2 regions of the Vibrio toranzoniae genome follow, and region 1 is predicted to be linked to the other one. Evidence: predicted binding sites of a transcription regulator. Region 1 holds the regulator's gene; the other holds the start of a gene.
What was found. The regulator CRP, encoded in region 1, controls carbon source genes, mostly activating them, when cyclic AMP is high. The targets are predictions, from matches to a motif close to TGTGANNNNNNTCACA.
Positions count from the first base shown of each region.

Region 2: OCU50_RS16865 (NupC/NupG family nucleoside CNT transporter) is a predicted target of CRP. The motif match lies at 1,585-1,600, and genes of this name have one in related genera.

Region 1 covers NZ_AP025514.1:2,850,000-2,853,663, reverse strand. Annotated here, with positions in the region: gene astD (succinylglutamate-semialdehyde dehydrogenase) at 1-331, shown strand, start outside; gene OCU50_RS13010 (DUF1338 domain-containing protein) at 544-1,335, shown strand; gene crp (cAMP-activated global transcriptional regulator CRP) at 1,520-2,152, opposite strand; gene OCU50_RS13000 (phosphoribulokinase) at 2,393-3,262, opposite strand; gene OCU50_RS12995 (YheU family protein) at 3,340-3,552, opposite strand.
Region 2 covers NZ_AP025515.1:551,463-555,126, forward strand. Annotated here, with positions in the region: gene OCU50_RS16865 (NupC/NupG family nucleoside CNT transporter) at 109-1,317, opposite strand; gene OCU50_RS16870 (YajG family lipoprotein) at 1,755-2,375, opposite strand; partial or broken gene OCU50_RS16875 (PTS sugar transporter subunit IIA) at 2,577-2,939, shown strand; gene OCU50_RS16880 (HD-GYP domain-containing protein) at 3,080-3,664, opposite strand, start outside.

The DNA.
Region 1 (3,664 bases):
CGGTCCATTGCTACAAGTGGTCCGTTACCAATCACTAGAGCAAGCGGTTGAGTTAGCTAACGACACACGCTTTGGTTTATCTGCTGGTTTAGTATCAACAGATGATTCTGAATGGGAATACTTCGTTGACCATATTCGAGCGGGTATTGTGAACCGTAACCGTCAGTTAACAGGCGCCAGTGGTGATGCACCATTTGGTGGTCCGGGTGCTTCAGGTAACTTACGCCCTAGTGCTTACTATGCGGCTGACTACTGTGCTTATCCTATGGCTTCAATGGAAGGTGGTGAAACTCAACTTCCAGCAACGTTTAGCCCGGGTATTGAGCTGTAATTTAGGCTAATGAGTACTAAGCTCATTCGTTAAATTGGAAATAGGGAAGTGGTGTTATCGCTTCCTTTTCCATCACGTCCGACACCTAGATTGGGCGGTAGATAATAATAGAACAAGTATGTCACAGGCTGATGGCTGCTGACTTTGGGTCTCAGCCACTCCCTTTCTAATCCAAATTACTAGCTTGCTAGAACCTCTGACAAGGAGTCACCATGACGCCCGATCTACTCTTTAAATCACTATGGGATGATTACATTCACAGGCTGTGCCCATCGGCTGAGAAAGTACACCAGTTGCTAAAAGAAGACGAAGCGCTGATTAATGATCATATTGCACTGCGTACTTTCAATGTAGCTCCGCTGGGAATTGAAACGCTGGCTAAGCCTTTCCTTGAGTTAGGTTATAAAGCGTGTGGCGATTACCTGTTTGAGAGCAAGAAGCTAGTCGCTAAGCATTACGAGCATCCAGATCCAAAGCAGCCGAAAGTGTTCATTAGTGAGTTGAAGGTAGAAGAGTGCTCAAGTGAGTTGCAACAGATCGTTGCTAAGTTGGTTGAGCAAGTTGACGCAAGTCAGCTTCAAGGTCATGAATTCTTGTTTGGTGGTCGTCTCTGGGATTTGAGCTTCGCTGATTTCCAAGTGCTAGCAAAAGAGAGTGAATACGCGTCTTGGCTAGCGGCTCATGGTTACGGTGCCAACCACTTTACGGTGAGTGTGAACCAGTTAAATAAGTTCGATGAAGTGCAGGTTGTGAATGACTATCTGAATGAGTCGGGATTCACGATCAATGCATCTGGAGGTGAGGTGAAAGGCTCTCCAGAGGTCTTATTAGAGCAATCATCAACAATGGCAGACAAAGTCCCAGTTTCATTTGTGGAAGGCAATGAGATGATTCCTGGTGGCTTCTATGAGTTTGCTAAGCGCTATGCGATGGCGAATGGTGAGCTTTATACCGGGTTTGTTGCAGCATCGGCTGACAAGATTTTTGAAAGCACCAACGGTTAAAGAAAGATTCGAGCACAGGCTTTGCCCTAGGGATGCGGGTGCGCTTCGCTTCGAGATAGTTTGCGTTTGGAAGTTGTAAGTGTTCCATTCGCATCTCGCATCTGCTCTTTAGATCTTTAGATAACAAAAAAGCCACCAAATTTTCATTTGGTGGCTTTCAAATTTTTGGCTCAGTTAATCGAGATTAACGAGTGCCGTATACCACGATAGTTTTACCGTGTGCAGAAATTAGGTTCTGCTCTTCTAGCATCTTTAAGATACGACCTACTGTCTCACGAGAACAACCAACGATCTGGCCAATTTCTTGACGAGTGATCTTGATTTGCATGCCGTCAGGGTGAGTCATTGCATCGGGTTGTTTCGCTAGGTTTAGTAGCGTTTGAGCGATACGACCGGTTACGTCAAGGAACGCTAAGTCACCAACCTTTTGGCTAGTTACTTGTAGGCGGCTTGCCATTTGCGCTGAAAGACGCATCAGGATGTCTGGGTTCACTTGGATAAGTTGGCGGAATTTCTTGAAAGAAATCTCAGCGACTTCACAAGGAGATTTTGCTCGAACCCACGCAGTACGCTCTTGGTCTTCTTCGAATAAGCCAAGCTCACCGATGAAGTCGCCTTGGTTTAGGTAAGAAAGAATCATCTCCTTACCTTCTTCGTCTTTGATAAGAACTGCCACAGAACCTTTCACAATGTAGTACAAGGTTTCTGCCTTTTCACCAGCATGAATCAAAGTACTTTTTGAAGGGTACTTATGAATATGACAGTGTGAAAGGAACCACTCTAATGTTGGATCGGTTTGGGGTTTACCTAGAACCATAATATCTTACTTCCTCTGCAGGGTATGCTTGCTGCTTTCCGTATTTTAGCTAAGCCTGGATTGACTCGTTAGGATAAGAGCACTTGTTGAGTGCTGCAAGCTATCTTGTGTTTCGTTTAAGAATAGTATCCTTTTTCAGGTACTATTTCTTGATTTTAATCGTGACCAAGCTACGATTTTTTACGCAAAATTGTGCACATGATCACGGTATGAAAAGTAATCAATAGGAATGTCGTACCGTTAACCTATTTTGCCGGTTTCGATGAGTTGCTGCAGGATTGGCCTTACAATGAGCTCCATAGCAAAACTCATTTTTCCTCCTGGCACCACAAGCGTGTTGTGGCGAGACATAAATGAGCCATCAATCATAGCCAAAAGGTAGGGGAAATCGACGTTTTTGATGCCACGTAATCGTATAACTACGAAGCTCTCGTCTAAACTAGGGATCCCTTTGGCGTTGAGTGGGTTGGATGTATCTACGGTTGGCACTCGTTGAAAATTGATATGAGTACGCGAAAATTGAGGAGTTATGTAGTTAAGATAATCATCCATTGAACGAACAATTGAGTCCATTACTGCTTCGCGTGAGTGCCCGCGATCGCGTGTGTCACGAACGAATTTTTGTATCCATTCAAGGTTTACGATTGGCACCATGCCAATTAGCAGGTCGACATGTTTAGAGACGTTGATGTCTCCGTCTACTACACCGCCGTGTAGGCCTTCGTAGAACATCACATTTGAATTTTCAGGGATCTCTTGCCATGGCGTAAAGGTACCTGGCATTTGATTGTAAGGCACGGCTTCATCGAAGGTGTGCAGATAACTCCGTACTTTACCGGTGCCTTCATTACCGTATTGATGGAAGAATTCTTCTAATGCGCCAAAATCGTTAGCCTGTGGACCAAAGTAGCTGATGTGTTTACCTTGCGCGCGTGCCTTGCGGATTTCGACATCCATTTCTGGTCGAGTAAAGCGATGGAAGCTATCCCCTTCAACCCAAGCGGCCTTCACGTCCATCATATTGAACATTTTACGGAAGGCTTCTGAGGTAGTGGTGGTGCCGGCTCCAGATGAACCCGTCACCGCAATAATTGGATGTTTAGCGGACATGACAACCCTTGTCGTTTGAGTAACATACTTGTTAGCAATCGATTTTTACTATAACACGGCTCCTTTCTAAGCGCAGCCTAGAAGCGTTTTATGACTTGGATATCAACGGTTTCATGTAGCTCAGAAAACACGATGCTGACCTCTCCCGAGGCTAATTGATGTTTCACTTGGTCAATCTTGTTCTGTAATGAAACCTCTACGTCGCCGTAGTCTGTACCTTCACGTAGTACGAACTCTTTGATGAGGTTTTCCAGTGTCTCTGGCGCGATGTCTTGCCATGGGATGATCATAAATACTTCTCTCTTTTATGTTCATAAGTATGTTCATTGGTACGTTGATGAGTGTGTCTAGTGGACATTACCACTCCCCCCTCTTTACCAAAGCTAAGCTTATTTTTATAAC
Region 2 (3,664 bases), on a different replicon from region 1:
CTGAATCAACTTAACAAGCAGGCACAAAAAAGCGGACACCCTTCTTACATAAACTCCGTAAGCAAGGTCTCCGCTTTTACGAATCTAATCGCTTTTACTGAGCCGAGCTTAAAGCAGGATAAAAATACCCGCTAAACATGCACTCATTAGGTTTGCTAACGTACCAGCAACTACTGCTTTCAGGCCTAAGTTTGCTACTTCAGCACGACGCTCAGGTGCCATCACACCGATAGAACCCAGTTGAATCGCGATAGAGCCAATGTTAGCGAAGCCACACAGAGCAAATGTCACAATCACTTGGCTGTGTTCAGATAACAGCGCTTTGTTCTCAATGAAGTCGATGAAAGCAACAAACTCGTTCATTACGATCTTCTGACCGATGTAAGAACCCGCCATCAACACTTCATCACTCGGGATACCAATCAGCCACGCTAGCGGCGAGAACAGGTAACCGAAGATAGCTTGCAGCGTAATACCCGCAAAACCGAACGTCTCACCTAGACTTTCTAGGCCCGTGTTCACCATCGCAATCACACTCACGAATGCAATCAACATAGTACCGACAGCCACTGCGACTTTCATACCGTTCATCGCGCCGCTTGCCAATGCATCAATCACATTGCTTTGGTCAGCTTTATCTAGCTCAATGTGTTCGTAATCGCTTGGTGTGCTGCGCTCAGGGACAATGATCTTCGCCATCAATAGGCTACCTGGAGCCGCCATGAAACTTGCTGCAATAAGGTATTTAAGTTCAACACCTAATCCTGCATAGCCACCAAGTACACTACCCGCAACAGACGCCATACCACCAGCCATTACAGCAAACAGCTCAGAACGAGTCATAGATTTTAAAAATGGACGAATAAGAAGAGGAGACTCACCCTGAGAAAGGAAGATATTACCGGTTGCAACAAGAGATTCAGCTTTACTTGTTCCCAGCAGTTTTTGCACCGCTCCGCCCAAGATTTGAATCACTTTCTGCATGATGCCTAAGTAATAAAGCGCAGAGATCAAAGCACTGAAGAAGATAATGATTGGAAGTACGCGAACCGCGAAAATGAAGCCTTCAGTGGCAAGGTCACCGAAAAGGAAAGCAATACCAGCGTCTGCAAAACCAAGCAGACTAGAAACGCCATTACTTAGGCTTGTTAACGCCAACTGTCCCCATGGAAAATACAATACTAGAGCAGCAAAACCAATCTGAAGTAATAGAGCACGAGAGACCGTTTTCCAGTTAATCGAAGAACGACTTTCAGACAGCAGGTACGCGCAAGCAATCAGTGCAATAACACCGACAAAACCAAATAGAATATTCATAATATGTCCTAGTAATCCTTATAGAGTGAACATGAGCCAAGCAAATGACATCAAAGGAACAGGACAAAGAACCGCAAGCAACACGCTACGCGATGAAGGAGCTAACAGAGTTAGCGAATGTAACAACGAGTTGTTCATGTAAGAATCACCTTATACAAGCAGTGGAACGCAGCTGGTCCGGTCCGTGGGGTCATTCACATATCCATGTGACGGCTTGTATTGGCTAAGCACCGGCTTAAAACCGGAAGAGAAGTATAAACAGTTAAGTGAGACTTTCATCACATTTTTTAACGCAAACGTTCGCGCGGTTAAGAATCGTGCAAAACGGAGTGCTTATCGGAGAGATCTACCGTGACAGTTAAAAATAAGTTAACTAGATCTATGATTTAGCTAAAAAGCCACAGCACGTGGCTTTTCTAGAATAGGAGCACCAGTAACTAGTTTAGTAAAGCACTTTTTACTTCAACATCTTGGAAGATTTCTTCAAAACGCTGTTTGTAGATAAGCTGCATCTCATTGATAATCGCGCCGCCATCCGGAACATCATTCTCACCTTGAAAGTTTTTACTCAGTAACTTCTTACCGGCTTCATCATAAATAATTACATTGACGTTGTACCAAGAGTTGTCTGTGAACGCGTGGAAATCATACTTCCATTCATTCAAAACGAACATCATAGATTTATTGTCGAACGCTTTCATCTGCTCAACGACTTTAGTTATGTCTTCGTTTGGTGTCGTTTCGACTGAGTCCACCGTCACTTGCTGCTTCTTTAAGCCTGCAACGAGCCTATCCGTCAAAAACTGAGACATTGGTTGCTGAGTCGCCGTATTGTATGAATAAGGTATCCCCAATGAACTGCGAATGATTCCCTCAAACTTTGGTTCTTTATCTTGTTCTAAAACGTATGGACGTTTATCAATGACAGCAATAGTCAGCGCTTTATCTTGTGGAACCACACTCAATTGCGGCGCACTTTGTTCCGCAGTTAATACGGTTGCACAGCCGGAAAGCCCAAGCGATACTGCAACGAGCAGCAAACTGACGAGTTTTTTCATGATATTTACCTATCTTATTGTTTTGAAGGTGGTGTTCTAACAAAAATCTAATCAATCATCAAACATTCGCTAAATCAATAATTTATATAAATCTCATTACATAAACCAACTCACATATTGGTAGGGTTATTATTGATAAAATTACTTATAAATTTAAAACAATGGTCAGTTGCAAAATAAATTTATTAAACAAATTCAATATGTTCAACATTGCTAGCAAGCAACAAAATCGAAGCTAGCTATGTTGAAGCTATCAAGCAAAAGCACAAAGATATTGGCGCGTATTATGTTCTAGCGCCAAAGATTGCAATGCCTCATGCTCGTCCTGAAGATGGCGTGAACGAAGCATCACTGCAAGTGACGGTGTTTAAACACGGTGTTGATTTAGAGTCAGAAGACAACGGAGACGTTTACCTTTCCATTACTCTGGCGGCAATGGATTCAGACAGCCATATCCAGACTATTATGGCACTATCAGAGTTGTTCCAAAATGATGATGACATAGATGCCATTATCGCCGCGGAAACAGCGCAAGCGATCATCGAGATCTTAAAACGATACTAACCTTGCTCTAACGATCCTGATATTGATCTGATAGACCCCCATTAAAAAAGCGATAGCCTCGGCTATCGCTTTCTGTTTCTTATGAGTCATTTTCATCTAAATTGGTTTAAGGCATCACACCCCAAAAGTACTCGCTAACGCTAAAACGCGTACATTCTTTTATCTGTTGATAATTCAAAGCAGTATTCCGAGTGTTTTTTTAGGCACTCAAACACTTCTCGATCCAACTTATGATTTTCAACAAGGTCAGCCAACATGTTTAAAGACTCTTCTAATGTCATGCCCTGTCGGTAAGGACGAGACTGAGTTAGCGCTTGGAACACATCCACTACCGCAATAATCCGACTGGGTTGATCCAATTGTTCAGCTGTTTTCCCCATAGGATAACCAGAACCATCCAATCTTTCATGATGGTTTGATGCCCACTGACAGATCTGGGGCGAGCTAAATAATTCCTGTAACGCAAATCGAGTGTCCGTTGCATGTCGCTTAATACAGCAATACTCTTCGTCTGTCAGCAAATCATATTTATGAAGAATCTCATTTGGTGTTTGCAGCTTACCTATATCGTGAACCAAACCTGCCAGATAAAGTTTTCGCTGAGTTGTGTGTGAGTAACCCAGTTGTTTTGCTAAATACTCAGAAAGCTGTCCGACTTTCAAAGAGTGCCTAAAGGTAAATGAACTCTTTGTATCAACGACATTGGCAATAAACTCAGCAAAGGC